Regions from separate parts of the Paraburkholderia sp. SIMBA_054 genome, predicted to be linked through region 1. Evidence: riboswitches for the same ligand, from Rfam matches in the RefSeq annotation. Region 1 holds a riboswitch; each other region holds the start of a gene.

The links. Region 1 has a riboswitch for glycine ahead of SB822_RS18755 (D-amino acid dehydrogenase). Riboswitches for the same ligand answer to the same signal wherever they lie in the genome.
Region 2: linked by a shared signal. The riboswitch ahead of gcvT (glycine cleavage system aminomethyltransferase GcvT) and the one ahead of SB822_RS18755 (D-amino acid dehydrogenase) in region 1 are both predicted to bind glycine.
Region 3: linked by a shared signal. The riboswitch ahead of SB822_RS10250 (FAD-dependent oxidoreductase) and the one ahead of SB822_RS18755 (D-amino acid dehydrogenase) in region 1 are both predicted to bind glycine.

Annotation. Positions count from the first base shown of each region.
Region 1 covers NZ_JAWRXV010000014.1:76,564-87,159, forward strand. The annotation lists gene SB822_RS18735 (SMP-30/gluconolactonase/LRE family protein) at 1-40, shown strand, start outside; gene SB822_RS18740 (cupin domain-containing protein) at 261-707, shown strand; gene SB822_RS18745 (DMT family transporter) at 815-1,747, opposite strand; gene SB822_RS18750 (LysR family transcriptional regulator) at 1,878-2,804, shown strand; gene SB822_RS18755 (D-amino acid dehydrogenase) at 2,947-4,224, opposite strand; glycine riboswitch at 4,371-4,461, opposite strand; gene speB (agmatinase) at 4,758-5,735, shown strand; gene SB822_RS18765 (LysR family transcriptional regulator) at 5,747-6,670, opposite strand; gene SB822_RS18770 (branched-chain amino acid ABC transporter substrate-binding protein) at 6,898-8,037, shown strand; gene SB822_RS18775 (LysR family transcriptional regulator) at 8,062-8,988, opposite strand; gene SB822_RS18780 (aldehyde dehydrogenase family protein) at 9,182-10,596, shown strand, end outside.
Region 2 covers NZ_JAWRXV010000006.1:253,417-264,012, reverse strand. The annotation lists gene SB822_RS09990 (oxidoreductase) at 1-269, shown strand, start outside; gene SB822_RS09985 (hypothetical protein) at 365-724, shown strand; glycine riboswitch at 885-998, shown strand; glycine riboswitch at 1,049-1,179, shown strand; gene gcvT (glycine cleavage system aminomethyltransferase GcvT) at 1,269-2,387, shown strand; gene gcvH (glycine cleavage system protein GcvH) at 2,491-2,871, shown strand; gene gcvP (aminomethyl-transferring glycine dehydrogenase) at 2,939-5,869, shown strand; gene SB822_RS09965 (methyltransferase domain-containing protein) at 5,984-8,029, opposite strand; gene SB822_RS09960 (class I SAM-dependent methyltransferase) at 8,026-9,312, opposite strand; gene pseI (pseudaminic acid synthase) at 9,309-10,361, opposite strand; gene pseF (pseudaminic acid cytidylyltransferase) at 10,435-10,596, opposite strand, start outside.
Region 3 covers NZ_JAWRXV010000007.1:3,504-14,099, forward strand. The annotation lists gene SB822_RS10200 (DUF3331 domain-containing protein) at 1-381, opposite strand, end outside; gene SB822_RS10205 (TetR/AcrR family transcriptional regulator) at 527-1,186, shown strand; gene SB822_RS10210 (hypothetical protein) at 1,244-1,528, opposite strand; gene SB822_RS10215 (LysR family transcriptional regulator) at 1,797-2,738, opposite strand; gene SB822_RS10220 (hypothetical protein) at 2,744-2,866, opposite strand; gene SB822_RS10225 (cysteine hydrolase family protein) at 2,881-3,510, shown strand; gene SB822_RS10230 (flavodoxin family protein) at 3,625-4,251, shown strand; gene SB822_RS10235 (DUF1330 domain-containing protein) at 4,248-4,535, shown strand; gene SB822_RS10240 (M14 family metallopeptidase) at 4,549-5,922, opposite strand; gene SB822_RS10245 (trypsin-like peptidase domain-containing protein) at 6,027-7,571, opposite strand; partial or broken gene SB822_RS10250 (FAD-dependent oxidoreductase) at 8,230-8,700, opposite strand; glycine riboswitch at 8,858-8,947, opposite strand; gene SB822_RS10255 (LysR family transcriptional regulator) at 9,023-9,964, opposite strand; gene SB822_RS10260 (porin) at 10,368-10,596, shown strand, end outside.

The sequences.
Region 1 (10,596 bases):
GGCCAAGGCGATGATGGTGTCACCATTCAGTGTGAATTGACGATGCGCGTTGGCCGCAGCGACCGAAGTGGCGAATCAATACATCGGTGCGTGAGTGGGCAGGGTTCGGGCCAATAGCGGCCTGTCGCCGCTCCCGGACAAAATGCGTTCTTGAGAGGCGCATAATCCGAGATGAATTGCGTTCCGTTCGGTCGGCGGACGCGCCGTAAGCGGCACGCCCCGCGGACTGGTGAGAATCCTTAATCCGAAGGAGTTCGAAAATGACAACTGGCGGCGCGGCTCCGATCGAACCCATCAACATTGGTCAATTGAGCATTCAGTATCTGATTGATGGAACTGCCACGGGCGGGATGGGCGTTTTCGAATTGACCGTGGCTCCCGGCGCTCAAGTCCCGCCGCCACATAGCCACACACGTAACGAAGAGTGCGTCTATGTGCTGGAGGGCATGCTTCGGTACTCGGTCGACGGAGTAGTCCGAGACCTGGTGCCGGGTGAATGGATGTTTACCCCTCGTGGGTCGGTTCATCACTTCAGCAACCCGCACAATGGCACGGCCCGCGCACTGATCGTCCTTACGCCGGACGTAGGTGCTCAGTATTTTCGTGATGTCGGAACAATCGTAAGCGCCGGCGGGCCGCCCGACCGCTCGAAGCTTATCGATGTCATGTCCAGGTACGGGCTGGTGCCAGCGCCACCACCCCAATGAAACCTGGGTGTTGGACGTTCAGGGGTCGGCCAACAACCGCCGTGCAAATCGTTGTCTCCGACGTCCGTTTTCGGTTTCGCTACAGACGTCGGAGAACCTCTGCCTCGTTAAGCCTCATTCGAAATCACCGGATGCATGTCGACCGAAGTGCCGTCACTTCTTTGCCAACGCACTGTCGCAAGCACCGAGGCAAATACCATCAACCCACCTCCGACCCATCCCCAGACAGACAGGTGCTCCCCGAGCCACGCATACGCGAACAGCGCACCAAACGCCGGTTCACTGCCCATCAGCAATGCTACGCGCGTTGGGCTACTGCGCTTGACGGCAAAGTTCTGCGCGAAGAATGCAAACAGCGTGCACGCAGACACCAGATAGCCGATGCTCATCCAGAAGCTGCCATGCCCAGCTAGCGTTGGCAGTGCAGGCCACGGCTGCGACGGACACACCAGCGCTGCGATGACACTGCCGAACGCGACGGTGCCCGCCTGAACCGCCGTCACCGACAACGGAGCGAGCGTCGAGTCGCGCATCACACGCCCCGTCACGCACATCATCACCGCGCGGAGCAGCGCAGCCAGAAGAATCAGCGCATCGCCTGCAGTCGGAATGAACACGCCACCACTCACCAACGTGGCGCCGGCCAACGACACTACGACGGCGATACCCTCAACGTGCGACGGCTTTCTATGCAGCAGCGCCCATTCGACGAGCGGCGTGAGTACGACACACAAACTGATGAGAAACGCTGCGTTCGAAGCACGGGTCAACGATATTCCAAATGTCTCGGCCAACAGGATGCTGAGCAGTAGCGCACCCGTGCCGAGCGTGCCGATCAGTTCGGACGCCTTCGCTCGCCGGAGCGAACGCAACGCGGGCGACAGCACGACAAACGTCAGCCCAAAGCGCAGCGCCAACAGCCCCAGCACGGGATAGAACGCGAGCGCGCCTTTCGCGACCCCATAGCTTGTGCCCCACACCATCGCGACCGCGAGCAGCATCAGGTCGGAGATCCAGAGCAAGCGCTTTTGTTTCGACATGGCGGACCTTCAATCTCGATTCGAACAGTCCAGATTGTCGAGTATTGCGTGCAAAACTATAATTGGGTCTCGCGGAACATCTTTTATGTCACAGATGCACAGATGCGTTCGGCCGGTGTGAGCACGACAAATGAATCCCAATGAGCTTTTTGCACTGTTGCCGGACATGGCGACTTTTGCCCGCGTCGTCGACGCAGGCAACTTCTCGGAGGCCGCGCGCCAGCTGGGCAGCACGCCGTCGACGGTAAGCCGGCAGATCAAGCGCCTGGAAGAGGCGCTTGGCACGCGCTTGCTGGAGCGGTCGACGCGCAGCGTCCGGGTCACGGATTCGGGCGCGCAGGTCTACCGGTATTGCCGCGACATGGTGGGCGCGGCGTCAGGTGCCGTCGATGTCGCGGGACAAGTGGTTGGCGAGCCGCGTGGCAAGGTGAGCGTCAGCGCACCGGTTGCATTCGCCAAGTCCGTCATCCATCCGCTGATCCCGGGATTTCTACGTAGCTTGCCGGACGTGGACGTCCAGTTGATCTTCGCCGACCGCGAAGTCGATCCGCTGCGTGATGACGTCGATATGGTGATCCGCCTGACCCGTTCGCCTCCGTTGGGCCTGGCCGCCCGGCGGCTCGGAACCGTGAAGTGGTTGCTATGCGCGTCGCCCGCTTATCTCAACGTGCATGGGACACCCGTCGTGCCACGCGATCTCAGCCGGCACGAATGCCTGTATCTCGGAGAAACGGTTGACGACAATCGATGGCATTTCCGGCGCGGCACCGAGACGCAGTCGCTGGAAGTAAGAGGGCGCTATATCGCCAATCATGCGGGCGCCCGCCTTGAGGCTGCGTTGCAGGATCTGGGCATTGCGGGCTTGCCCGACTTCGCCGCTACAGAGGCACTGCAGCAAGGCAGCCTCGTTCAGGTGCTCGTCGACTGGGAATTCGAGGCGCGCTCTTACATGGGTCCCGTCTGGCTGCTGTATCCGCCTAACCGTTTCCTTCCGTCGAAGGTGCGAGCGTTGATCGACTACCTCGCAAGCCACCTGCATGACGCTGTGGATGAGTGAGCGGTCTCGCGCTACGTCATGTTTGACCGTGACGCGGTGCGGGAAATTCGAATGGGATGGGTTGGTCAGCCGGAATGGGCGACCTGCTAAAACTCGAGACCCCGCGCCGCGCGGGGCCTGTGCTGTCGGCTGGAAACGCTTATCAGACGTTGACCGGCAGGCCTGTTCGCTTTCTCGCGGGCTTCACGCTCATTAAGTTGGGCATACTATTGGCCACGAGTTCTGCAACAGCTTCCGCAGTCGCTGCCGAGAGGGTCCACCCCAAATGCCCGTGCCCAGTGTTGTAGAAAATATTGCGTCGGCGACCGGAGCCCACTTTGGGCAGCATGCCCGGCAGCATGGGGCGCAGGCCAGCCCACGGAATGACGCGCGCCGTCGACATACCCGGAAAATGCGTGCGTGTCCAATTGACGAGGGGCTGGATTCGATCCGAACGGATGTCACGGTTCAGGCCGTTCAACTCAGCCGTTCCAGCAACACGGAAGCGATCGACGCCGAGACGGCTGGTCACAATCTTGGCGTTGTCGTCAAGCAGGCTGACCCAAGGCGCGGCGTGTTGGCTTTTTGTGTCTTCGAGGCAGACCGTGATCGAATAACCCTTCACCGGATAGACGTTCACGTGGTCTCCCACATACGCGGCTAGCGCACGACTTCCGACACCCGCACAAATCACTACCCGGTCGAAGCTTTCCGTATCAGTCTGACTTTCGTGCGCGAAAGCAATCCTCAATTCACCCTCTGCGGCCTCGGAAATGGACTGCACGCTCGTGTCGTAGCGGAACTCGACACCCAAACGCACGCAGGCTTCAGCAAGACCACGCGTGAACTTGTGAATGTCACCGGTCGAATCCGACTCGGTGAAGAAGCCGCCGTGGAACTGCCCGTGAAGCGCCGGCTCGAGGGCGCGGATTTCGTCGGGTGTCACCGGGCGCCGGTCAAGACCTCCTTCACTTAGCAATGCATTGACCTTTGTCGCGGCGTCGAACTCCTTGCGGGTGGCATAGAAATGCAAGATGCCACGTCGTTCCAGGTCGAAATCGATGTGCTCCCGCTCCGCGATCGAGAACATGTGCTCACGTGCAGCGATGGCTAGCCGCACCGTTTCGATCGTGTTGCTGCGATAGTTCGGAATCTGGCGCAGGAACTCGCCGATCCAGCTGTACTTGTGCCAACTCGGTCTCGGATTCATGAGGAGCGGAGCGTCGCGGCTAAACATCCAACGCAGGCCTTTCAGCACCGTGGAGCGGCTGTTCCAGACCTCAGCGTTGCTGGCCGATAGTTGACCGCCGTTGGCAAATGACGTTTCCATTGCCGCATAGCGATGACGTTCGAGAACGGTGACGCGGTAACCGCGCCGGGCGAGGGCATAAGCAGTGGTGACGCCCGTAATTCCGGCGCCAATGATGGCAATATGGGACATGACATGGTCCAGTGTTAGTTGAGCATCGCCGGCCGATGATTACCGGCGTCAATGCCCCATCTGTCCATGTACCTGAGAGTTTCGCTAATACCGGTTACGGTAATAGCTCCCCTTCGGTGGGCGCGCATGCGCCGCTCTCCAGATGTTCTCGCTGCACGGTCCTTTTGCCTGAGAGTTTCCGGGGCGGTTGCTCCGTCGGCGTCGTCGCGGGTGGACGATCTCTCCCGTGCTTCGTTGTAGAACAGCGCAAGGCTACTACCTCAAAGAAACGACAGCAAGTCTTTTCAAATAGACGGCAGTCAACTTCCCGCCCGGGTGCGTAGCGGCTCTATCGCGATCTGGATGTGTCCAGAAATGCTTCGGATTTTCCCGAAGTGCGTTTCTGATTTTTGGCATTTTTCCGTCGAATTTGTTTGCATAGACTCCGTTCCAGATGCACCGCCTGCCTGTCACAACGGACGACGCCGCGGCGGTGACGAGGGCGCCTGGTGCGCCGCACCTATCTGAACGAACAACAGGACGAGTGCCATATCATGTCTGAAAACAGTTACGAAACCGGTCGCCTCAATTTGCCCTTTGTTGGAATCTGCACGTTCGCGAAGTCTCCGCTGTGTCTTGACTGGGACAAAATCGATGCGGATGTCGCGGTGATGGGCGCTCCTTTCGACTGCGGTACGCAGTGGCGGGCGGGTGCAAGGTTCGGTCCGCGTTCGATCCGGGATGCATCGACGCTGTTCTCATTCGGACACGGCGGCGCGTACGACTTCGAAGACGACGTCGTCTACTTGCCCAGCAACGAAGTTCGCATTGTCGATATCGGTGATGCGGACATGGTGCACACCAACACGGAGAAGAGTCACGCCAACATCGAGTACGGCGTGCGCAAGATCCTGGCGGCTGGGGCGTTGCCGGTGGTGATGGGAGGCGATCACTCGATCAACATTCCGTGCATCAATGCGTTCGAAGGTCAGGAGCCGTTTCACATCGTCCATATCGACGCCCACCTCGATTTCGTCGACGAGCGCCATGGTGTGCGCCATGGTCACGGTAATCCGCTGCGGCGCGCGGCGGAAAAAAGCGTGGTATCGGGCATGACGCAAATCGGCATCCGCAACGTGTCGTCTACTGCGCGCGAAGGTTATGCCCAGGCACGCGAGATGGGCTCGGACATTATCTCGGTGCGCGACCTTCGACGCCTCGGCATCCAGGGCGTCCTGGACCGTATCCCGAAGGGCGTGCGCTATTACCTGACCATCGATATCGATGGCTTCGATCCGTCGATCGCGCCCGGCACGGGCACGCCGAGCCACGGCGGCCTGCTGTATTACGAAGGACTCGAACTCTTCGCTGGCCTTGCTGAGCAGGGTGACGTGATTGGCATCGACCTCGTGGAAGTCGCACCTGACTACGATCATTCGGGCTCGACGTCGATCCTGGCGGCGCAACTGCTGCTGAATACGATTGGCCGCGTGATGCATCAACGCAAAGTCAAACGAAACCTGTCCCGTTGAGTTCTCGTTAGCTATTTGCTGCTGCGTGCGGCCCGGTTGACTTTCCTGGCCGCCGCTCGCAGCTGGTTGCAAAAAGCCTGCACGACGCGCGCCGATTCAGCGCCTTTGCGCGTGATGATCTGAAAGTCCAGATGTGTCACATAGTGCTCAGGATCGATGCGTGCCAGTAGTCCACCGTCGACCCAAGGCTGCGCATAGTGAGGCGGCAGAAAGCCCACATAGTTGCCCGACAGGATGAGCATCGCGCGGCCTTCGACGTTGTCGACCGAGGCCGCGGCCTGTGCCATGTGCAGCAGCTTGAGCTCCTGGCTGCCGAGGTAAGCACGCGCAGCGAGGCGTTGTTTGCCAAGCACCGACAACGGGACACGGCCGCCCGCCCGCTCGTATAACGAGTGGGTCGATGCGCAGTAGAGCCCCTGCTCCTCTCTATAAAGTGGCAAGTAGTCGAGACCGGGAATCTGCGCGGGGAATGGCCCCACGGCCAGATGCAGGCGCCCGTCCAGCACGTGCTGCTCCATGCTGCCAGGTGTGTCGATCTGCACATGCAGACGGACGTCGGGCGCCATCTGGCCGAACTCCCGGATCGCTGTCGGCAGCGGCGAGTATTTGTCGGTCAACGTTGCTTCGATCATGCCGAAGCGCAATACACCGGAAAGCTGATTGCGCAACGTACCTGCTTCCATCTGAAACGTATCGACCGCACCGAGCAGACGCTGTGCGGCGGCGTGCAGCTCCGCCCCTTCATCTGTTAGCCGGAAACCCGCGCGTCCGCGCTCACACAGTCGTAGTCCGAGGCGTGTCTCCAGCTGCGACATGTATTCGCTGATGCTCGATGCGCCAATGTTGAGAATCGGTTGCGCTGCGGCGAAGCCGCCGCAACGGACGATGGTTTCGAAGATCCGCAACAGCTTGAGATCTGTGTCCTGAACTTGCATCGTGCGGTCCCTCGGTTACTTCGGAAATTACCGAAATGTGTTTCATCAATGGTGCATTTTATTGGGGAATTTGGCTACACAGAATTGCTGTCAACTGCACTGCCGTGGGTTCCATGAAGGCAAACGGACAGTGGGGTCCGATGGGAAGTTTTCCAGGCCAAAGCGCAACGCGTCCGCCACCTCCGGAGGCAGGGCGATTTGATACTTCACGATGTGAGGAGAGCACGATGAAAAAATTGCACGCAGGTGCATGGTTGACCGCAGTCGCCTTGAGCATGGTGTCGGCGCACGCGGCGACGGAGGAGCAGGTGGTGAAAATCGGCTTGACGGGACCCTTGACTGGCCCGCAGGCCGCCATTGGCAAGGACGATGAAAACGGCGTCAGGATGGCGATCGAGCGTCTGAATGCCCAAGGGCTAGTGATCGGCGGTCGGAAGACCCGTTTCGAACTGGTCTCGCAAGACGATGCCGCCGATCCGCGTACCGGTATGACGGTTGCGCAGCGCCTCGTCGACGACAACGTGAAGGTCATCTTTGGGCCTTTCAATTCGGGCGTCGCGATTCCGATTTCAAACCTGGTGAATGTCGCGGGAATCGTGATGGCGACCGTCGCATCGAACCCGTCGATCACGCAACACGGCTATCCGTTCGTGTTTCGCATCTCCGCCAGCGACACGCAGCTTGGCAGCCGCATGGGCGAATTTGCGGCCAGGAAGTTGAAGATCAAGCGGATAGCTGTGATCGACGACCGGACAGCATACGGCCAGGGTCTCGCCGACGAATTTATCGACGCAGCCAAAGCCAACGGCATCGAGATTGTGGATCGGGAATATACGACCGACAAAGCGACCGATTTCGTCTCGATCCTCACACACATCAAGGGCGCTCACGCGGAAGGGATTTTCTACGGCGGCTACTACGCGCAAGCCGGCGCGCTGCGCAAACAGATGAAACGCCTCGCGATGAACGGTTACCTGCTTGGCGGCGATGCCATGTGCAATGCCGAACTGGCAAAAGTCGGCGGCGACACGGTCGATGCCGGCGTGTATTGTCCGCAAGGCGGCCCCGTTCTCGACCAGACTCAGGAAGGGCGGCAGTTCAAGGCGGATTACAAGCAGCGCTTCCATACGGACCCATTGACCTACAGCGCTGCGTTATACGATGGCATGAACATCGTCGCGCGGGCCATGCAGAAGGCCAATGCCATCGAGCCGGCACAGTATCGTGCTGCACTCGCCGGCATCGATTTTCAAGGGGTTTCAGGGCACTATCGATTTGACCAGAACCGCGATCTGAAGGACTCGCCAATCACCATTTATACCTATCGAAACGGTGAGCCGACGCCGCTGGCATCTTCCCAGCCCTAGATCGAAGCGGACGCTTCGCAATCCCTACGTCGCGTCCGCTGCCTGCTGGGCCAGACGGTAGCTTTCCATCAGGTCCATCATGAATACCTGCAGGATGGTAGGGGGCACGGCGGCCCGCTTCGTGATTGCGCAGAATGGCCATCGGCTGCCGAACTGGTCGGGGCATATATGATGCATCTCGTCGCGCGCGACCCATCGGGCAGCGTAATGGATCGGCAGAAATCCGATGTACGCGCCCGATAGAATCAGGATGGCCTGCGCCTCGATGTTGTCCACGGTCGCTGCGGCTTTGCTGACGCTGAGCATTCGCAGGTCGTGCTGCTGCAGATAGCCGCGCGCGACCACGCGGCTGGACGCGATGGCCTGTTTGAGTGAGGCATCGTCGGGTGGGAGGCCAGCGAGCACATGATGCTTCCCGCAATACAGACCATCCGGTTCGCCATAGAGGTCGGTGTAGGTGAGGCCTGGTACGTGCAGTGGAAAATGCCCGACTGCAATGTGCAACCGGCCATCGAGTACGCGCTCCTCCAGTTCGGCAGGCATACCGACGTAGACATCCAGATGCACGTCGTGCCCCCTCGATACGAACGCCTGCAGTGCCTGCGGCAGCGGTGAAGCCGAGTCGGTCACCGTGTTGTCGATGATGCCGAGGTACAGCCTGCCTGAGACGTTCTTCTTCAGTGCATCCGTGTCCACACAGAAATTCTCCACCGCCAGTTGCAGTCGCTGCGCGGCCTCGTAAGTCGCCAGGCCATGTTCGGTTAGACGAAAGCCGCTGCGCCCCCTCTCACAAAGCTTGAGCCCCAGGCGCGTTTCGAGCGTCGTCATCTGTTCGCTGATAGTCGACTGGCTGACGTTCAGGGTTGCCTGGGCGGCGGAAAAGCCGCCGCATCGCACGACTGTCATGAAGACCCTTAAAAGCTTGAGGTCCACGTCCTGCAACTGGATCACTGTCGTCGCTCCGTTTAGCCCGCTTGCTTCGATATTTCCGATATGAATATCTGATCCACGTGATTTTTCCCCGCGGCCGTGTCGCTCATAGTCTCTCAAAAGGCCGCGCTGCCACAAGCCAGGTTTATATCGACGTTTTCCGATGGCCCACCAGAGGCCGTGCAGCAGTTAATCCGTAACACAGGAGACAATGATGGATAAAGTCGTACAAAATTATCTGGAGACCTTCGGGATCTGCGAAGCGACTCAACGGTTTCTCACCAAGCCGCAGAAGATGTTTATTGGCGGTGCCTGGGTTTCACAAGGCGACCGCGAGTCGTGCGCGGTGCTCGAGCCGTCCACGGGGGGCGTGATCACGCAGATTCCCCTGGCGACGACCGCCGATCTGGATCGCGCGATCGAAGCTGCCCGCAAACAATTCGACGGGGGACCGTGGCGAAAGCTCAAGCCTCTTGAGCGTGAACGATTGCTCCATCGCCTCGCCGATCTGATCGAAGCGAATGCAACCGAGTTAGCCGAGATCGAATCGATCGATGTGGGCAAGTCAGTCGCCAATGCACGTGACGTCGACGTGCAGGGCACGATCGACACCTTCCGTTATTTTGCAGGTTGGGCGTCAAAGCTCCATGGCCGCACGGTAGAACCCTCCCTGCCTGGCAATTATGTTGCCTACACACGCAAGGAACCGATTGGTGTCATCGGCGTCATCGTCCCCTGGAACTTCCCGCTGCAAACGATGGCGTGGAAGGTGGCGGCCGCGCTTGCCGCGGGTTGCACAACCGTCATCAAGCCGGCCGAGCTGACGTCGCTGTCGACGCTTCGCTTCGCGGAGTTGGTGCACGAGGCCGGGATTCCAGACGGTGTCGTCAACGTCATCACGGGGCGAGGACGCGATATTGGAGCGGCGATGGCTGCCCATCCGGGTATCGACAAGATCACGTTCACGGGTTCCACCGAAGTGGGCCGCACGGTCGGGCACGCGGCCGTGGGTGGCATCAAACGCATCACGCTCGAACTGGGCGGCAAATCGCCGGTGCTGGTGCTGGAGGACGCCGACATCGAGGCGGCTGCCCAAGCCGTAGCAAACGGCATCTTTTTCAATTCCGGACAGGTGTGCGATGCGGGGGCACGGGTGTACATCCAGCGCGGCATTCACGACAAGTTTGTTGATGCGTTGGTCGAACACACGCGTCAGATGAAGATCGCGCCCGGCCTCGATCGGGATTGCTTCATCAGCCCGCTTGTTTCCGCGCTCCAGAAGGATCGTGTCGAGTCGTATATTGAAGCTGGGCGACGCGAAGGCGCGGAAGTGGCGTATGGTGGCCATTTACTGGATCGGCAAGGCTATTTCGTTCAGCCGACGATCTTTGCGCATTGCCGCAATGACATGAAGATTGTCCGCGAAGAAATCTTCGGTCCCGTGCTGGTGACCGCACCCTTCGACGATGTCAGCGACGCGTTGTCGCTCGCGAATGACTCGCCATACGGTCTTGCCGCCGCAATATATTCCAACGACCTGAACCACGTACATAGACTGATTCCGGAGTTGCGCGCCGGCACGGTCTATGTCAACGCGCACAGCACCATCGACCCGTCGATGCCATTCGG
Region 2 (10,596 bases), on a different contig from region 1:
CGGGCTTGCGTCCGGGCGATGCCGGTTTCGGCGGCGGCAATGAAGCGGGCGCGCTGCGCGTGCTGGAAGGCGAACAGGAAGTGCAGCGCGATCTGCCGACGCGCGACGGCGCGTACGCCGAGTTCTACCGCGCGCTGGCGGCATCGATCCATGACGGCGTGCCGTTCCCGGTTAGCGCGGCTGACGCGGTGGACGTCATGACCATCATCGAGCTTGCGAATCGCAGTGAGAAGGAAGGCGTGCGCCTGGCATTCAGGCGAGGCGCGTAGCGGTCAGGGTGGCGGCGATTTCGCTGCCACCCGTCAGGGTGTTGGCCTTCGTGGCCCTCCGGTATCCATTCGGGATCAAACAGAAAGGAAGGAATATGCAGCATATCGTTCGCGCGCTTGGCTGTTTCGCGCTGGTTTCGTCGCTAGCCGCGTGCGTGGCCTCACCGTCGCAGCAGCTCGCCGAGCCGTCTCGCGCGCCGAATCCGCACGAAATGGCCGTGCATCGCCTCGAGCAGGTCGACGGCCGCATCGACAACATGGGCCGCAACGTCGACGCGCGCGTGAACCAGGGCCACTATCCGCCGCCCGAAGGCGCCGCGCTGCACCGCCGGCTCGATACGATCCGCCACGAAGCGCACGACATGGCCGGACAACACGGCGGCGGCCTCACGGGCGACGAGCAGCGCGTGCTGAATCAGGAACTGGATACGGCGTCGGCGGCCATCAACCGCTGATTGACGGTGGCACGTGCCGTGCCGACCGTTCGGCGCGTGCTTACCTTGCCTCGCGAGCGGCGCTTTTTTGACCACGGCGTCGCGTCGACCGCCGGCTCAGCCGCGCCCGCTCAAGCCCGGCGCGCCAATTTGACATCCCTTCGCCCCTCGCGTACATTCGCCGCACGCGTCGGGAGAGCGCGCCGTCCGCTGTCGTTTTCAGAACGTCCAGCAGCCAGCGCCGCCGAAGGGGCACACCCGCAAACTCTCAGGCAAAAGGACCGACCGCGTCGAAAAACCCGCTCGTCATCCGGTCATAACGACCTCATTTGAACGAGCGCCTGTTTTTCGCACTCTGGAGAGCGGCAGTAGCGCGAATGCTCGCGCAGGCTGCCCACCGAAGGGGCGCGCGCCAGCCCATCAGCACTCGCTGACGGCAGCGCAATCTCTCAGGTATCGAGGACAGAGGGGGCATGCAGTTATCGCTCGTTGGCCCGAGATGGGATCAGGCCGCGAGGGGTTTCGCCGCATGGCCTTTCCTGTTTAGCGACGCCCCGAGGCCCCGATGACCGAACTCAAACACACCCCGCTCCACGCCACGCACCGTGCGCTCAATGCCCGCATGGTCGACTTCGGCGGGTGGGACATGCCCGTCAATTACGGCTCGCAGATCGAAGAGCATCGCGCCGTGCGCACCGACGCCGGCATGTTCGACGTATCCCACATGTGCGTCGTCGATTTCACGGGCGAGTGCGTGCGCGCTTTCTTCGAGCGCGCGCTGGCGAACAACGTCGGCAAGCTGCAAGCCCCGGGCAAAGCCCTTTACTCCTGCCTGCTCAACCCCGAAGGCGGCGTGATCGACGATCTGATCGTCTATTACTTCGGCGAAGATCATTTCCGCGTCGTCGTGAATGCCGGCACGGCCGAGAAAGACGTCGCGTGGTTCACCAAGCTCAATGACGAACAAGGCTTCGGCCTGACCATCACGCCGCGCCGCGACTACGCGATCGTCGCCGTGCAAGGTCCGAACGCGCGCGAAAAAGTCTGGGCGACCGTGCCCCACGCGCGCGCCGCCAGCGAAGCCCTCAAGCCGTTCAACGCCGCGCGCGTCACCGATACGCCATTTGGCGAGCTGACGGTCGCGCGCACCGGCTACACGGGCGAAGACGGCTTCGAAATCATCGTTCCCGCCGATCACGTCGAAGCGCTGTGGAACGCGCTGCAGGCGCAAGGCGTGCGCCCCGCCGGTCTCGGCGCGCGCGACACGCTGCGCCTCGAAGCCGGCATGAACCTGTACGGCCAGGATATGGACGACAACGTGTCGCCCCTCGACGCCGGCCTCGCATGGACGGTCGATCTGACCGCGCCGCGCGATTTCATCGGCCGCGCAAAGCTCGAAGCTGATGGTTCGAAGTCGTCGTTTGTCGGCCTGATCCTGCACAAGGACAACGGCAAGGCTGCGGGCGTGCTGCGCGCGCACCAAAAGGTCGTCACGCCCGCTGGCGACGGCGAAATCACGAGCGGCACGTTCTCGCCGACCATGCAGGAATCGATCGCCTTTGCGCGCGTGCCGAAGGGCGTGCAGCCGGGCGACGTCGTCCACGTTCAGATCCGTGACAAGGCACTTCCCGCCAGCGTGGTTAAACTGCCATTCGTGCGCAACGGCAAAGTGCTCGTCGGCTGATCGGTCATACGATCAGCGTCACGACACAGTCACCAGACAGACACGAAAGCGTCGCGTGCGTCCCACTATTTAAATTAACCGAATTACCGCATAGGAGCATCCGATGAGCATCCCGGCCGATCTGAAATATACCGAATCGCACGAATGGGTCCGCACCGAGGCGGACGGCACGCTGACGGTCGGCATCACCGACCACGCGCAGGAAGCGCTCGGCGACATCGTCTTCTTCGAACTGCAGCAACTGGGCCAGACCGTCTCGGCAGGCGATACCGTCGCCGTCATCGAATCGGTGAAGGCGGCGTCCGATATCTACGCGCCCGTGTCGGGCGAGATCATCGAGGCCAACCAGAACGTCGCCGATACGCCGGACGCCGTGAACAGCGCGCCCTACGACAACTGGCTGTTCAAGATCAAGCCGGCCGCGGGCGCCTCGGAAGACCGTCTGATGGACGCCGCCGCGTACGGCAAGTCGATCGGCGAATAAGCCACTTACTCACGACCGGCGCGGCGTCCGCCACGACAGAAGAACGCCGCGCCAGCAGGAACATTCCATGAAGCTCGAACACCCGGATCGTCTGATGAACCGCACTCCTCTCTCGCTCGCCGCGCTCGAAGTGCATGACGCCTTCGCCGAACGGCATATCGGCCCGGATACGGCCGATCAGCAGTCGATGCTCGAAGCCCTCGGCTTCGCATCGCGCGCCGCGTTGATGGACGCGGTGATTCCGAAGACGATTCGCCGCCAGGACGCGCTGCCGCTCGGCCCGTTCGCCCAGCCGAAGAGCGAAGCCGAAGCGCTCGCCGCGCTGCGCGAACTCGCGGACAAGAACCAGGTGTTCCGCTCGTACATCGGCCAAGGCTATTACAACACGCACACGCCCGCCGTCATCCTGCGCAACGTGCTCGAAAATCCGGCGTGGTACACGGCATACACGCCGTATCAGCCGGAAATCTCGCAAGGCCGTCTCGAAGCGCTGCTGAACTATCAGCAGATGATCGTCGACCTGACGGGTCTCGCGATCTCGAACGCGTCGCTGCTCGACGAATCGACGGCGGCCGCCGAAGCGATGACGCTGCTGCAACGCGTGGGCAAGCCGAAGTCGAACATTTTCTATGTGGCAGACGACGTGCTGCCGCAAACCATCGAAGTCGTGAAGACGCGCGCGAAGCCCGTCGGCATCGAAGTGAAGGTCGGCCCGGCTGCTGATGCGGCTGCGTCGAATGCGTTCGGCGTGCTGCTGCAATACCCGGGCGTGAACGGCGACGTGCACGACTACCGCGCACTCGCTGAAGCGATCCACGCAGCGGGCGGCCACGTGGTCGCCGCCGCCGATCTGCTCGCGCTGACGATGCTCACGCCGCCGGGCGAATGGGGTGCGGACGTGGCTGTCGGCAACTCGCAGCGCTTTGGCGTGCCCGTCGGCTTCGGCGGCCCACATGCGGCGTATCTCGCCGTGCGCGACGAATTCAAGCGCCAGATGCCGGGCCGTCTGGTCGGCGTGACCGTCGATGCGCAAGGCAATCCCGCGCTGCGTCTCGCGCTGCAAACGCGCGAACAGCACATCCGCCGCGAAAAGGCGACGTCGAATGTGTGCACGGCGCAAGCGCTGCTCGCGATCATGGCCAGCATGTACGCCGTCTATCACGGCCCGCGCGGCCTGAAGATGATCGCGCAACGCGTGAACCGCATCGCCGCACTGCTCGCGGAAGGCGCGAAGCAACTCGGCTATACGCTCATCAACCAATCGTTCTTCGACACACTCACGTTCGAAACGGGTGCCCGCACCCAGGCACTGCGCGACGCCGCGACAGCGAAGGGCATCAACCTGCGTCACGTGAGCGACACGCGCGTCGGTCTGTCGATCGACGAAACGACCACCCGCGCCGATCTCGCAGATCTGCTCGCCGCGTTCGCGCAAGCTGCATTCGTCGAAGCCGTGCCGCAAATCGACGAACTCGATGCAAAGCTTGGCGCGTCGAACACGTTCCCGACCACGCTCGAACGCGAAAGCGCGTATCTGACGCACCACGTGTTCAACCGTCACCATTCGGAAACGGAAATGCTGCGCTATCTGCGCAGCCTGTCGGACAAGGACCTCGCGCTCGACCGCTCGATGATTCCGCTCGGCTCGTGCACGATGAAGCTCAACGCGACGTCGGAAATGCTGCCCGTCACGTGGCCCGAGTTCGGCCAGATTCACCCGTTCGCGCCCGCCGAGCAAACCGTCGGCTACCGTGAAATGATCGATCAGCTCGAACAGATGCTGGTCGCCGCAACCGGCTACGCGGCCGTGTCGCTGCAACCGAACGCCGGCTCGCAAGGCGAGTACGCGGGTCTGCTGATCATCCACGCGTATCACGAATCGCGCGGCGAAGGTCATCGTAACGTGTGCCTGATTCCCGCTTCGGCGCACGGCACGAACCCGGCGTCGGCGCAGATGGCGGGCATGCAGGTCGTCGTCGTTGCGTGCGACGCGCAAGGCAACGTCGATATCGAAGACCTGAAGAAGAAGGCCGCGCAACACGCCGACAAGCTCGCGGCGATCATGATCACGTACCCGTCGACGCACGGCGTGTTCGAGCAGAACATCCGCGAAGTCTGCGAGATCGTGCACGCGCACGGCGGCCAGGTCTATGTGGACGGCGCGAACATGAACGCGATGGTCGGCCTCGCGGCGCCGGGCCAGTTCGGCGGCGATGTCTCGCACCTGAACCTGCACAAGACGTTCTGCATTCCGCACGGCGGCGGCGGACCGGGCGTCGGCCCTGTCGCCGTCGGCGCGCATCTGGCGAAGTTCCTGCCGAACCAGACCTCGACGGGCTATGAACGCGATGCGAACGGCATCGGTGCCGTCTCCGCTGCGCCTTATGGCTCGGCATCGATCCTGCCGATCTCGTGGATGTACATCGCGATGATGGGCGCGAAGAACCTGACGGCCGCCACCGAAACCGCGATCCTCAACGCGAACTACGTCGCGAACAAGCTCGCGCCGCATTACCCGGTGCTGTATTCGGGCCCGGGCGGGCTGGTTGCGCACGAGTGCATTCTCGATCTGCGCCCCATCAAGGAAACGAGCGGCATCTCCGTCGACGATGTCGCGAAACGCCTGATGGACTACGGCTTCCACGCGCCGACGATGAGCTTCCCGGTGCCGGGCACGCTGATGGTCGAACCGACCGAATCGGAATCGAAGGAAGAGCTGGATCGCTTCATCGAAGCGATGATCGCGATTCGCAACGAAATCCGCGCCGTGGAGGAAGGCCGCAGCGATCGCGAAGACAATCCGCTGAAGCACGCGCCGCACACGGCGGCTGTCGTCGTCGCGAACGAATGGACGCACGGTTATGCACGCGAAACGGCGGCGTATCCGTTGCCATCGCTGGTCGCGAAGAAGTACTGGCCGCCCGTCGGCCGTGCCGACAACGTGTACGGCGACCGCAACCTGTTCTGCTCGTGCGTGCCCGTGGCCGATTACGGGTGACGAATCCGGATTCGCCCGCCGTGACGCGGGCGATCCGAACCAGCAGCCGAAACAGCAAGGCCCGGTGACGACTTCGTCACCGGGCCTTTTTCGTTTGCACGCGGGCAGCGTGCGTCAGCCTTGCAGCGGATCCTTTTCCAGCACCAGATGGAACTGGATCGTGCACAACTCGAGCAATTCGTCGCGCGTCACGTCCTTGAGCTTCATCCGATCCATGTTGATCTCGGTGGGCGCGGTGATCGACTGGTTCTGATTCCAGAGGTCTCTAAGCCTGCCGTCGATCGCGTGCTCGGCGCGCACGATCCGATATCCCGTCTCCGCGACGAACTTCACAATCTCTGCGAGCGTGAAGAAGCGAATATGCGTGATATCGAGCAGGCCGGCCGCGGCATAGGTCCATTTGCCTTTGCTCAGATCGTCCATCAGCATCAGGTTGCGCACGTTGGGGATACTCAGCACCAACTGGCCCTTCGGCGACATGTAGGGACGCAGCTTCACCATCACGTCCCAAGGGTTGTACATGTGCTCGAGCACATCAGCGAGCAACACGCCGTCGAGGGTGCCCTTCGCGATGCCTTCGCGCTCAAGATCGAAGTCCTCAAACTTGCCGACCAGCACGCGATCGATCTTGCTGCTAGCCACCTGCGCGGCCGCCCGGTTCATTTCGATGCCCCAGACCTGACTGGTCGGGAAGCGCTCCTTGATCAACGCCGCCGTGCTGCCCGCTGCGCAGCCGATATCGATCACGATCGCCGGATCGTTCGAATACATCGCAACCAGGTTGGGACGGCCCGGCGTGTGGTAACCCTCCGCGATCTCGCCCGACTCGACGTCCAGATACTGTTGCCACACATGGCGCTGCATACGCGGCGCGAGCCCCCTCGCGGCACCGGTCAGTACCTGCGCGACCCGCACTGTCGCCATCCCATCGCCGTCGTTGTGGTTGTAGTGCGCCGCGCGCTTCTGGCCAAGTTGAACCAGGCCCGTGCGCAATTCCGGGTTGGTAAGGATCTGTTGAAGCGCCAACGCCAGCTCGTGCGCCTCGACTTCGACAACGCCCGTTTCTGCCTCGAAGCACGGGCCCATCAACATACCCGCCGTGTTCATCAGATTGACGACGGGCGTGTGCACCAGCATGCCTTCGACGAGATAGTTCGAGTCCACGGCAACGAGCACGTCGGCGCCGGCAGCGAACAGCTCCGTGTCGTCGCTCGCGTAGTAATAGCCGTCTCCCGATGCGCCCAGCTTCGCGAGAATTTCGGCGCAACGCGTCTCGCCGAACGCGGCATTCGACGGCCGATCCTTGATGACGGCGTTGATCTGAATACCCGCCCTTTTCAGGCTTTCGCACGCGATCATGAACGCACGCACCGACGCGTCATAGATGTCTTCGATGCAGTGCGCGCTAAGATTCGCGGCCCACGTCGTGCCGAATACGACGAGCGGCAATTCTGCCTTCAGCCCGTACTTCGTGTTCAGCTGCTGACGGCATGCCGGCTTCTGCTTGCGCAGCGTCGCATAGCCGTCCCACGCGGGATTGCCCGTCGCGATCAGCCGTTCCGCCGCGACGCCCAGATCGCGATAACCCTCTATGCCGCGCTGTCCATACACGACGAGCTTGTCCGCGATCAGTTCGTTGTGCACCGTGTACGGATCGACGAGCGCGATCGAGTGCGCGAGATGCACGCTCGGAATGCCCTGCGCGCGAGCCCATGCCGTCGCCGTCTTGCCGACGCGCGTCATATCCTCGTTGGTGACGAGTAGCGCGATGTCGTACTGCTCGGCCGCGCGCTTCAGGCATTCGAGCAACTGAACGATGGCAGGCAGATCGCCCTTGACGCTCTCGAACACGACCGGCCGCAGCTTGTCCGACGCATCGGCGGCGAAACCGCAAAATTCCGGCTGCAACTGGATGTGACGCTCGAAGGCGCCCAGCAGCTGCTGCGTCTCCGCGCTCACCGTCTGCGCCGCGTTCGAGTCCTGCGCGAAGCCGTCGATCGACACGAGCGTGCTGCCCGTCTGCGCAACGGCCGCCTGCATCTGCGGCGACAGTGAACCCATCGATGCAATGACCGTCAACGGTTCATGCATCTGCAGGAACTGCTGCAGCGCGCCGAAGTGTTTGCCCCAAAGCAGACTGATAATGGCCTTCTGCTTCATTGCCGGCCCTCGCTAAAAATTCCGAAGTATCGGGACAGCAGTGCCCGAACCAGGTTGTATTCCGCGCCGACAGTCACGTCGGTGCCCGCCTTGAACTTGTCTGCGAGTTCCGCCGACCAGCCGCGTGCAATCTCCGTCGACTTCTGGTCGAGCGCATTGCTGACGAGCCATGTCGACAGTTCGCGCAGCATCTGCGGTGACACGGCGCCGCGAAACTCGAAGTTCGGAAAGCGCGTCAGCAGGCATTGGAACAACAGAAAGAATAAGTGCCGGCTACGCAACGGCTTGAGCAGCTTGTCCAGTTCCGCGCTCATCGCTTCGGGCGCGAGCGGCAGCCATTGCACGAGATTGGCGAAATCGAGGGAATCGAGCGCCGCGTTGCGCGCGGCCATGTCCGCCGCGAAACGCGCGTTGGCCGCCGGGTCGGCCCGGTTGTCCAGCACGACGAACATGCGGCCCGCGACCTTCGGCGCGAGATGCGCGACGATCGCCTCTTCGATGAAAAGCCCGAGATCGAACAGGCCCTGGTCGCGCGCGAACCACGACAGCGTGCGCTTCCAGCTCGCCTTCTGCTCGAGCGACTCATACAGCAGCCAGTTCGTATTACCGCCGCCGAGAAATGCTCCGTAAGGCACAACCGTTTCGATTGCAAAGCCCTGTGCATCGGCGAACTCGACGAGTTCGGCGATACTCGCACGCGACATGTACAGGCCAAACTTGCCTGCTTCGTCGGTGGCGCGCAGCGCGTCGGGCCATTGGGATTTGTCCGCGCCATACGCAGCGACGGCGTGATCCTGCGTGTGAATGTCGAAGATGATCCGGCCGCCCGGACGCACGACGCGCTTCCATTCGAGCAGCGCTTCACGCCAGTTCGGAAAATGCACGAGCACGTTCAGCGAGACGGCGCAGTCGAAGGACGCGTCGTCGCACGGCAAGCTCGCGACGTCGCCGACCTGCAAACGGATCGGCGAGCCGTTCGCGAGGCGCCGCGTCTCGTCGAGCATCGCCTGAGAGCTGTCCACGCCCATCACGTCGTAACCGTCGGCGACGAGCGGCAGCGCGGCCCGGCCGGTGCCGACGCCGATGTCGATGATCTTCGGCCCGCGAGCGTGACGCCGGATCGTGTTGATCTCGACGGCGTTCTTCAGCAGGTTGGTGGTCTCGCTTTGAACCATCCGGCCCGAGTACCAGTTCACCATGCCCGGATCTTTCCACGCATCGGTTTTCCACTGGATCAGATCCTTGCGATCCAGCGGCCCAGCGTTGTTGGGTTGTGCGCTCATTTCAGAATGTCCCAGGTAAGAGCCGTGCCGCGCCTGATCGGCGCGCGCGCCGTCATGCCGATCACCGTATCCAGATGCTTCGGCGCCATGCCGAGTCCAGGCCGGATCGCGCGGACGTTGTCGAGCGTCAGCGCTTCTCCCGCGCCGACATCCTTGACCACATACAGCGAGCGCCGGAAGACCATCGACTTGCGCTCCTGTTCGTTGGTCCCATAAGTTGCGTGACCAAGCGCCTGCCATGCACGCTCCGTTTCGATCACGAGCGAACGCATCTCATCCGGCTCCAGCGAGAACGCCGAGTCAACGCCGCCGTCGGCGCGCCGCAACGTGAAGTGCTTTTCGACGACGGTCGCGCCGAGCGCAATGGCCGCGACGGCAGCGCCGACGCCCATCGTGTGATCCGACAGGCCCACCTGGCAATCGAACAGCTCGCGCATGTGGGGAATCGTGCGAATGTTGCTGTGCTCGGGCGTGGCGGGATACGAGCTTGTGCACTTGAGCAGGATCAGATCTTCGCAACCGGCGCCGCGCGCCGCGCGCACGGCCTCGTCGAGTTCCGCGACGCTCGCCATGCCCGTCGAGATGATCATCGGCTTGCCTGTCGCGGCGACGCGCCGGATCAGCGGCAGATCGGTGTTCTCGAAGCTCGCAATCTTGTACGCGGGGACGTCGAGTGTTTCCAGAAAGTCGACGGCGGTTTCGTCGAACGGTGTCGAGAAGGCGAGCATGCCCAGTTCGTTCGCGCGATCGAACAGCGGCTTGTGCCATTCCCACGGCGTATAGGCCTGCTGATACAGCGCATAGAGCGATTTGCCCGCCCACAGGCTATTCTCGTCGCCGATATGGAATTCGCCTTCGTCGATGTCGAGCGTCATCGTGTCGGGCGTATAGGTTTGCAGCTTGAGCGCGTGCGCGCCGCTGCGTGCCGCCGCTTCGACGATTTCCAGCGCGCGTTCGAGCGACTGGTTGTGATTGCCGGACATTTCCGCGATCACGAACGGCTGACTGCCGGGGCCGACGGACCGGTTCGCGATTCTGATTTCTTTCATCGATAGTTTCCTCACGCCTTCCGCGCGTCCCGTCATCGGGACACGCAGTTCCTATGTATTGCGCGTTCCCGCTTCATCCGTTCGATTGCGCGAGCGCCCGAAGCGCCGCGAACATCAGCTCGGCGCGCCGCCAGTCTTCGGGCGTGTCGATGTCCTGCACGAGATGGCGCGGCAGCACGACGGGCATCGACAGCGGCGAAAAAAGCGTGTCGCCGCGCTGCCATGCTTGCGTGCG
Region 3 (10,596 bases), on a different contig from region 1:
GCCCGCATTACCCGGAGGCGTGCCGTTCGCGCGCGGGCAGTAAACGGTTTCGCCTGCAGCGATCGTGCGGCCCGTCAGCACGCATTGTCCGGCCCGGCGCGCGATGTTCACGCGCCATGTCTGATAGCCGTAGTGACCCGTGCGCGCGTCGCACCATGAAACCGTCAGCGTCTGCGCGGTCGGCTTGTCGAGCACGCGCACGGTCGGCTGGCTTCGCCCGTCCCAGCATGCGGCCGAGCGCGGCCTGCGCCGCGCCTGGCGCGGTGGGCGCGGTGGGCGCGGGGTTTCGACGGGGTCCGGCGTGACGTCGAAGTTGCGGATCGCCACAACAGTCCGGCACCAGACATCGGCATGCTCTTCGATCCAAATGCGCTCTGACATGATTAATTCAACACGTGATGAATATCGAGATCGTAGCGTCGCCGGGCACGCGTGTCAAACGAATGTGCCGCGAGGCCCACTTCCGCCCCCGTCCGGGCGCTCGGTTAAACTCCCACCTGATCTGACGATCGGCAGGCTGATTCGAATGAAAGATGTGACGGCAACAGCAGAACCCCAAAAGGACAAGAAACGCGCGCGCGGACGCCCGGCGTCGAGCGCATCGGTTGGGCCGGACGCGATCCTGCGCAATGCGCGCAGGACTTTCGGCAAACGGGGATTCGAGGCAACGAGCGTGCGTGAGATCGCCCGCGACTCAGGCGTCGATGCGGCACTCGTCGCACATCATTTCGGGTCGAAAGAGACGTTATGGCTGGCCGTCGTCGAGCAGATCGCCGGGCAGATGGCGCCGATGATCGACGCAACGTCAGCGTTGCGGACCGCGCCGCTGGGCGCGAAAGCGCGCGTGGAAATGGCGGTGGCGAGATTCATCGACGAGGTGTTCGACGACCCCGACGTCGGCATTTTCTTTTCGACGGCGGCGACGGAAGAAGGCGAGCGGCTCAATGTGCTGATCGAGCGGCTGGTGCGCCCTTATCACGACGTGATGGTGCCGTTGTTCGCCGACGCGGCGCGGCAAGACGAACTGAAGGTCAAGGACGCGGAGCTGCTGTTTTTCATGCTGCTGAACGCGATCAGCAAGACGGTCGCGTACAGCCATCTGATGCTGGCGTTCTCGTCGCTGCCGCAGCATGAGAAGAAGTTCAAGCGCATGGTGCTGGAGACGGCGCTGGCCATGCTTGCCTAGTCGATCCGCGTGGCGGCGCGACGAAATTGACGCAGTGCGGATCGAAGCCAGCAGCGTTCAGACGGCGGCCGCGCGGCGCGCCTGATACAGTATTTCCCGTTCGAGCAGATCGAGCAGCGCGATGATCCGCTGCCGTTGCGTCGTCACCAGATCGTAGGTCTGCGCGAGTTTGCGCAGGCGCTTCGCCCAGTATTCGTAGTCGAGCTTTGACACGTCGTCCGTTTCGGTCCGGCGAACCACGTACTGAACCATTCTTTCCAGATGTTCCAGCTCCACGTCTGCCAGGCTCGCTGAGCGCAGCGTCCCGACACCCGTCGGCGCGTCCATTCTTGTTACCGCCATGTTGGCCCCCGATCTTCACCCGTAGCTGCCCGGCAGGCCGCGCTCGACTGTCCTCGGCGACAGCGGAGCGACGTCATCGCGCGCACGGTGCCGTCGATCTCCATGACGCACCGCCGCGCGACCTGTCCGGTTCTTTTCGAACAACGATAACCTCGCTTGGCGGCGAGGCTTTACCGTGCGTCTCAGTTGGGCGCGCGGGCGGTAGAAATCTGACGCGGCGTTACGTCAGCGCAGGCAGGAAAAGGTGTATCGCAAACGATTGCGCCAACTACGAAGTCCGCTCGACAGCGAACTTTCTATACGGCGCGAAGCGCGTATCGCCATGCAGCGCGGAGAAGACTTCGATCAGATGATCGGTGAAAAGCCGCACCTTCTGCGACGGCTGTGCGCCCTCTGGAAAAACGGCATGAATCGGCGCGGGCGGCAGGCGGTAGTCGTCCAGTACCGTGACCAGTTGTCCCGATCGCAGCTCCGGCTCGCAAAGCCATTGTTTCCCCACCGCAATTCCGAGGCCTTCGCGGGCGCAGGCAATCACGCCCTCCGCCGCGCCAACGAATATGCGCGCGCGGACCTTGATCGAGACGGGAATGCCGTCGTGCTCGAAGGTCCACGTTTCGTGCGACGGGCCCAACGGGCCTGTGACGATGTCGTGCGCGGCGAGGTCGTCCAGCGTGGCCGGGATGCCGCGCTCCTTCAGATAGGCGGGAGAAGCGACCAGCATGCGCGGCACCATGCCGATCTTGCGCGCGCCGAAGCCGGAATCCTCCAGCTCGCCGAAGCGGACGGCGAGGTCGGCGCCTTCGGCGATCAGATCCTGAATGCTGTCGGATGTCAGAAGCTCGATGCGCAACGCCGGATGCGCCTTCAGGAACACAGGCAGGCTCGGAATCACCGTGCGCACGCCGACGATGGCCGACGTCGCCACGCGCAGCACGCCGCTCAGGCCGCCGACATGCCGCGCTTCGTCGTCGGCCTCTTCGAGTTCGCGCAGCAGCTTGCGGGCTCTAAGCAGGAACGCTTTGCCTGCCTCCGTCGGCACGATGTTGCGCGTGCTTCGCAACAGCAGCGTCGTGCCGAGACGCGCTTCGAGCTCGGAAACGATCCGCGACACGGAAGGCTGAGACAGCCCGAGTTCGCGCGCCGTCGCGGAGAAGCTGCCCGTTTCGGCAGCGCGCACGAACACATGCAGTTCCTGGAATCGATCACTCATTTGCTTCACGAATAGGTGTTGTTCGCCGCGAGCCCGTAGTGCGGCACGCGCGGCTCGTACATGATGCCACCAACGGCCTGGCGGTTCAGTTCGACGGTTCGGACGCACTCCGCTGCTGGCGCACTCATTCAGGATCTGCAAAATGAACGATCGTATCTATCCAGCTCAAACCACGGCACTCGTGCTCATCGACGTGCTGAACGACTTTCTCGCCGATGACGGCAAGCTGCACGCGTCGATTGCACCCATGCTCGACAAGACAGGTTTCGTGGCGCACGTCGCGCAACTGCTCGAAGGCGCGCGCGCAGCGGGTGTGAAGATCATCTTCGCGCCGCACGGCACCGACGATCATAGTTTCGACGACATCAAGCATGTCCATCCGCGCATGCAATGGGCGCTCGCCAATGAGGTGCTGCGCAAAGGGACTTACGGTGCGGACTTCTACGCGCCGCTGCGTCCGCGTGAAGGCGAAATCGTGGTGAGTCATCACCGGATGTTCGACTCGTTCATCGGCACGGATCTGGAAGCGCAACTCCGGGCGAACGGCATCGAGAAGGTCGTGCTGGCCGGTCTGACATCGCAGACCTGCATCGAAGGCACCGGCCGTCATGCGCTTGAAGCCGGCTTTCACGTGACGTTCATCACCGACGCGGTCGCCGACTTTACGGAAGCGGCGCACGAGGCCGCGCTGTCGATCTCGTATCCGACGTTCGGCCACGACGCAATGACCGTTACCGAGTTTCTCGAAGCCGTCGATTCCGTCGCCGCGTGATTCGCGGCATGACAAACCGCGTTGCCACGACCGTGGCAGCACGTTCATCCGTTGCCCGATCGCGAATCCCGGACGGGCATCTCTCCACCAGGCGACATGTATTCGACAACCACCATGGAAGAAGTCACGATCGCAATCGTATTTCATAGCGGCTTCGGCCACACCGCGCGTCAGGCGCAGGCCGTCGGCGCCGGCGTCGCGCAAACGCCCGGCGCCAGGGCGTTGCTGCTGAGCGTCGAGCAGGCGCAAGACGAATGGGCCGCGCTCGAATCCGCCGACGCGATCGTCTTCGGCGCGCCGACGTATATGGGCAGCGCGTCGGCAGCGTTCAAATCGTTCATGGACGCAAGTTCCGGCGCGTTCTTCAAGAGCGCGTGGAAAGACAAGCTGGCGGCCGGCTTCACGAACTCCGCATCGCGATCGGGCGACAAGCTCGCGACGTTGATGCAGTTCGCAATCTTCGCTGCCCAGCACGGCATGCATTGGATCAGCCTCGGCTTGCCGCCCGGCAACAACAGCACGCGCGGCAGCGAACAGGACGCGAACCGGCTGGGCTTCTTTCTGGGCGCGGCCGCCCAGTCGAACGCCGACGAAGGCGCGGACGCCGCGCCGCCGCAAGCCGACCTGGACACGGCACGACACCTTGGCCAACGTGTCGCGCAAGCGGCCATTCAGTTTGCGCGCGGACGGGCCGCGTCGCGTGAATTCGAAACCTTGTCACACGAAGGAGAACCGTCTTGACGGCTTACATGATTTTCACGCGCGAAAGCACGCAGGACCAGGCGGCGCTCGACGCATACCGCTCGAAGGTGCGTGACACCTTCGACGGATACACGCACAAGGTGCTCGCCGCGAATGGCACGCAACAGGTGCTGGAAGGCGATCCAGCTGAAGCGACCGTCGTGCTCGAATTTCCGTCGCTCACGGCGGCCCGCGCCTGGTACGACAGCGATGCGTATCAGCAAGTCGCGCAGCACAGGCTCACAGGATCACGTCACCGTGTCGTGCTGATCGAAGGACTTTGAAACGGCAGCGCCGTCACTTCGCTGCAATGCAAAAAGCCAGTAACCCCGACGTCACCTCGTCGATGATCTGCTTCATCTCCGGATACGGCGGATGGAACGGCGTCGGATTGTCGGGGCTGCCCCATTCGATCGTATACGAGAACACCTTCGCCTTCTTCGCATCGACGATGTGACGGCTGAATGCATAGTCGTCGGACGTGCCCGCCGTCGGATACAGGCTCATCGACTGCTCCGTCTTGTAGACGCGGCCGCGCGAAGCCTTGATCGCGTCGCGCATTTCGTGCGCGAGATCGACGGCGATCTTCTTGTCCGCTGTCGCGATGTACTCGCGATACGCCTTGTCGTTGGCAATGCCGCGCTTGCCGTCGTACGCGGCATTCTGGAAGTTCATGTCGGGGTGACCGCTCTGGTTCTCGTCGTCGCCCCAGTTGTACAGAATGTCCTCCGAATAGCTGTGCAGATCGACGAAATAGCGGATGTTCGGGTAGGTGTCGAACATCCACACGGCGTTCTTCGTTTCCGGCTCCGATTCGGCGGCGGGACCGATATACACCTCGTAGTCGCAGGGATCGGTGGAATTGGCGATCGGACTTTCGGGATCGAAGTACTGCGGGAAATTCCACAGAAAATTGTAGTTGCGGTTGATATCGACGCCGCAGCATTGCGGCTTGCTATGCCCCGCAGGCGCGGGCCGGCGGTTCTTGCGCCACATCGACTCGGTCGACATGCTGTAGTGGCGGCCATCGGGATTCGCCTGCGGAAACACGTACAGGTCTTTGCTTTCGATCACATGCTTGATGTCCGCCGCCTTGAACGTACGGCTGCCGATCTTGATCGGTTTGTGCGTGGTGTACGCGTTGGCGAGCAGTTGCACGAAATGGATCAGGATATCCGGGCTTCCCCATTCGCGCGCGTGCACGCCGCCAAGGAAATAGATGCCGGGACGCCCCGCTGCGCTGCCTTTGCCGATTTTCAACGCGTGGCAGCTGCGCTTTTCCCAGGTTGGATGAGGCAGCTTGATCAGCTTCGTGAACGCATCATTGGGCGCATTGCTTGCGGCGGCAAGCGCCGCCTCGATTTGCGCAACATCGAGATAGCCGGTTCCCGCCGCGACGGATAACGCATCCAGCGCGTGCGGCGCGGCCAGTTGCGCGCGCGTCTCGGCCTGGCGCACCTTGCCTTGCGCTTCGGCGTCCTCCAGCCGTTCGACCTGGTAGCCGTCCGCTTCGAGCGCCTTGATCTGCGCATTGGTGGCGTGCGCGTCGACGCGATAGCCGCCGTGGACCTTCTCGATCGTATGGCGCGCGACCGTAACCTTATGCTTCGTCACGAGATCGGCCAATGCGGCCTGATCTTTTCCTGTGATGCGTGCGTGGTAGCGGGACATGTTCGTTCTCCGGTCAGACGGGCCGGTCCAGACGGTCCGGTCCTTCTAACCGAGAACGGCGGACGCGGCGGACATTTCAATCGTCCCGCCGCAGCCCTTGCGCTTCACTTCAGATCGACAGTCACGAAACTGCGTGCATGGTTACGCTGGATCAGCAGCGCCGCCTTCTTCCCCGCCTTCGCCGCGAGCGCCGCCAGTTCATCCTGCGATGCAACCAGCGTGCCGTTCAGCGACAACACCACATCGCCCGGCTTGATGCCGGCCGTGCCCGCCGTCCCCGACACGTCCTCGACCATCAGCCCTTCGGCGAGGCCCGTCGAGCGCCGTTCGTCGTCCGTCAGCGGATGCATGCTGAGGCCGAGATGATCCAGCGGCCCGACATCGCTCACGCCCGTGCTCGCGTATTGCGCCGATGGCGTCAGGTTAACCATGATCGTCATCTGCTTGCGATTACGAATCAGCTTCACAGGGACTTTCGTGCCCGACTGCGGCACCGCATCCTGATCGGTGAGATCCGCGCTGTGCTCGACGGGCTTGTCGCCGATCTGCACGATCACGTCGCCGGGCTTCAGCTTGCTCGTGGCGGCGGGACTGCCGGGCTCGACGGCAATCACCAGTACGCCCGCCGCGCGCGGCAGACCGAACGCGCCGGCAAGGCCCGGATCGACGTCCTGCACCTGCATGCCGAACGCACCGTGCGCGGCGTCTGCGTCCTGAGACTTTGACTGCGCCTGCAACTGCGCGCGCACCTTGTTTGCCATCGCGATCGGGATGGCAAAAGTCAGACTCTGGAAACGATCGCCGTCGGCGTAAACCTGCACGTGTATGCCGACCACTTCCCCCGCGCGATTGAACACCGGGCCGCCCGAGTTGTCGGGATTCAATGCGCCGTTGGTCTGGAAGAACGGAAACGTCGTGCCATCGGACAGCGTGCGGGACGTCGCGCTGACGATGCCCGCCGTCACCGTGTTCTGATAGCTATCCGGTGAGCCGATCGTCAGCACCTGTTCGCCGACGCGCACCCGCGTCGAATCGCCGAGCTTGACGACAGGCAGCTTCGTCGCTTCGATCTGGATCACGGCGACATCGCTTGGGCCATCGACGGCGACGACTTTTGCCTTGAACTCGCGCCGGTCAGTGAGGCGCACCGTCACGTCATCGGAGCCGTCGACGACATGGGCCGTCGTCAGAATCAAGCCGTTGGGGCTGACGATGAAGCCCGAGCCCACACCCGACATTGCACGCGGTGAGCTGCCCTGCCCGTCTTGCGACTGCGGCATGGCCTGCCGGAAGAACGCGAACAGCGGGTCGTCACCGTCGATCGCTTCGGAGCTCGCGCCCGAAGCGGGCGCCGGCGACGCAGCTGGCGCCGGCTGCGTTGCCACCGCCAGCGCCTTCTCCGGCAGGATCGCGCGGATGTTCACGACGGCGGGTCCGTAGCGCTCGACGATTGCCGGGAAGTCGAGCGGCGCGCTCGCATTCCCGGGCGCCATTCGCTTCTCTTTCACTGGCGCGGACGCAGGCGACGGCGCGGAAGCAGGCGCAACATGCGGTGCTATCGCTTCGGCGTTGGCGTAGGGGTATCCGGTGAGGCAGGCCGTTGTCACGGCGGTGCAAAACCAGGTGCGGAATAGAGTTGAGTGAAACACAGCGCACCTCCATGGCGTTAGTTATGCCTGGCACTGTGAAGACATTATTTAGCGCGTGGCGGCCGGCGACTGTGACATAGCACACCGAAGAGTTCGAAAAGAAAGAGAACCCATCCGGCCGACGCAAACCATATCGCATCGCAATCCAACCGCGAGCGCAGACGGATGCGATCGACCCTCGATGTCTGTCTGGGTGGATCGAAGTCGACGTGAGATTCAGTTGCATGTTTGCCCGCAATGGACAATCAGGGACGCGAACGGTTGACCCGTTCGTCCTGATTCATTTATAGAAAGCGGGCAGCAAAATTGCAGCGAGTACAAATCCTGGCGTGCGCCGATGGTGGCTCTGCCGGTACGCTGGTAGTCCGCGCTGATAGTTCGCGCTGGCAATTCGACAAGCGTTAGTCGCTACGCCGTCGTGACGCGATTACTGTCACGCAAAACGCGTCATCCATTTGTGTCAGTTGTGCGTCGATGATGCGGGCGGCCAAACGCTCGCGGCAGCGCATGTTCGAAAACGCTCATGTCCGCTGCTTCGCGTTTCGACTTCGAAAGTCGAGGCCGCCCGCCTGCGTGTTTCGTCAGCTACGCGCGCCCATCATGTCGACGCCGACAACGCCTGCGCGACGCCCTCCGCCGTCGCCGCCGACAGCGTCCATCCGTGCAGCGCCGGCTCGATCGAACGGATTTCGTCTGGCGTGACAGAGCGCCGCTCGAGCCCGCCTTCGCGCAGCAGCGCGTTGACCTTCAGCGCGGACTCATACTCCTTGCGCGCCGCGTAGAAGTGCAGGATGCCGCGCCGTTCGAGATCGAAGTCGATGCCTTCCCGCGCTGCAATGCCGAACAGATGTTCGCGCGCGGCAATGGCACGCCGCACCGTCTCGATCGTGTTCGCGCGGTAGTGCGGAATCTGCCGCGTGAACATCCAGCGCAGCCCCTTGATGATGGTGGCGCGGCTGTTCCAGACTTCGGCGTTGCTCGCCGACAGTTGTCCGCCGTTGGTAAACGAGGTTTCCATCGCCGCGTAGCGGTGACGCTCGAAGACGGTGACGCGATAGCCGCGTTGCGCGAGGGCGTTAGCGGTCGTGACGCCGGTGATCCCGGCGCCGATGATGGCGATTCGTGAGATGACATGGTCCAGTGTTCGTTGAGCATCGCCGGCCGCGCTTCGTGCTGCTGCCGGCGCCGATGCCCCATCTGTCCATGTACCTGAGCGTTTCGCCCGCGCGCCGCGAATGGCGTGGGCTCCCCTTCGGTGGGCGCGCGTGGCGCCGCTCTCCAGATGTTCCGGCTGCACGGTCCTTTTGCCTGAGAGTTTCCGGGGCGGTTGCTCCGTCGGCGTCGTCGCTGGGGACGATCTCTCCCGTGCTGCGTGGTGGAACAGTGCGACCTTACCGAAGCAAAAAGAACCGGGCAAGCCCCCAACTTCCGGGCAACGATCCACCGTGGGTTCAGTCCGCCGTCAGGTCGGCGCGCGGCGCAGCCGGGGAGAAACCTCTTCGGAAGTATTCGATCGTGAAGTCCACGAAGGTGCGCACTTTCGCCGACACATGGCGCCGGCCGGGATAGACGAGCGACAATTCCTTGAGACCGTTGGTCACCCGATACTCAGCAAGGACACGCAGCAACGCGCCGCTCGCAATGTCGCCGACGACGTAGTCCTCAGGCAGGATAGCGAGACCCATGTCGGCGAGTACCAGTTGCCGCAGCATGATCATGCTATTGACCCTGCACACGGAGTCGAGATTCAAGGTCTCCTCGCGACCGTCGGCGCTCGCGAATGACCACTCGGTTCCATGCATATCTCGCGAAGGCGCGAGGAAACTGTGCGATGCAAGCTGTTCGAGCGAGGTCGGCGCGCCGTGCCGTTCGATATAGCCGGTAGACGCGACCACGATGGGCCGCACCGACAGCACAGGACGCTTCACCAGCGTGCTGCCGTTCACCTGCCACGATGCGACGATGCCGACGTCGAACCCGTCTTCGACGAGATCGACGGACTGATGCAATAGCGTGACGTCCAGCTTCACCTTCGGATGACGTATCCGGTAGCGGTGCAGCAAAGGCGCTAGCGCCGCGAGTGAAAACGAGGCCGCCGCCGCGACCTTGAGCGTGCCCGTGGGCTCGCCCGCTTCTTCTGTCACGGCCGATTCCATCGAATCCAGCAGCTCCAGCAGTTGCTGGCACCCCCTTGCATAGGCGCGGCCCGCTTCCGTCAGCGAAACGCTACGCGTCGTGCGATTGACGAGGCGCGCATTGAGATGCGCCTCCAGCAGCGCCACATAGCGCGTCACAACAGCATTTGACAGATTGAGACTCGACGCAGCGCGACTGAAAGAGTTGTTCTCGGCGACTCTTAGGAATATTCGTATTGCCTGCAGCTTATTCAGCATGAGCAACAGAAATAAAACAGATTAGACATATATATCAACATTAAACTACCTTACCCCATTTAAAGCCGCAGTTTCAGCCAACATAAATACGATTATCACCCATGGAAACCCATCATGTAGCACCGTCACAACATATTATCAAACAAGCACCATTCACGACTTAAATATCGAGATGAATTTCATTTGAATATACATCGCCTTATCATTAAACATTAATTTTATTTCGAATTACTAAAAAATAGTTTTCAATTATTAAACATAACGAAACATCGACTTACCTCTATAGTTCGCCCTGCGTGATCGATGTGTGCCGTGAATTTGCAAAAGCTACGCACCGCGGCTATCTCGCACACGGAAGACAGCACATTCATTCAAGTCGTCAGGCTTAGTACGGAATACGAACATGAAAAAAACCACCTTGATTTTCGCGGCTGCTTCAGCGGCCTTTGCGGGTGCGGCGCACGCGCAGAGCAGCGTCACGCTTTATGGCCTCGTCGACGCGGGCCTGACTTACGTGAGCAACGAAGCCACGCGCAATTCGCCCATCACGCCGAATGGCTTGAATGACGGCAAGGCAGTGTTCGGCATGACAAGCGGCAATGTGCAGCAAAGCCGCTGGGGCATGCGCGGAG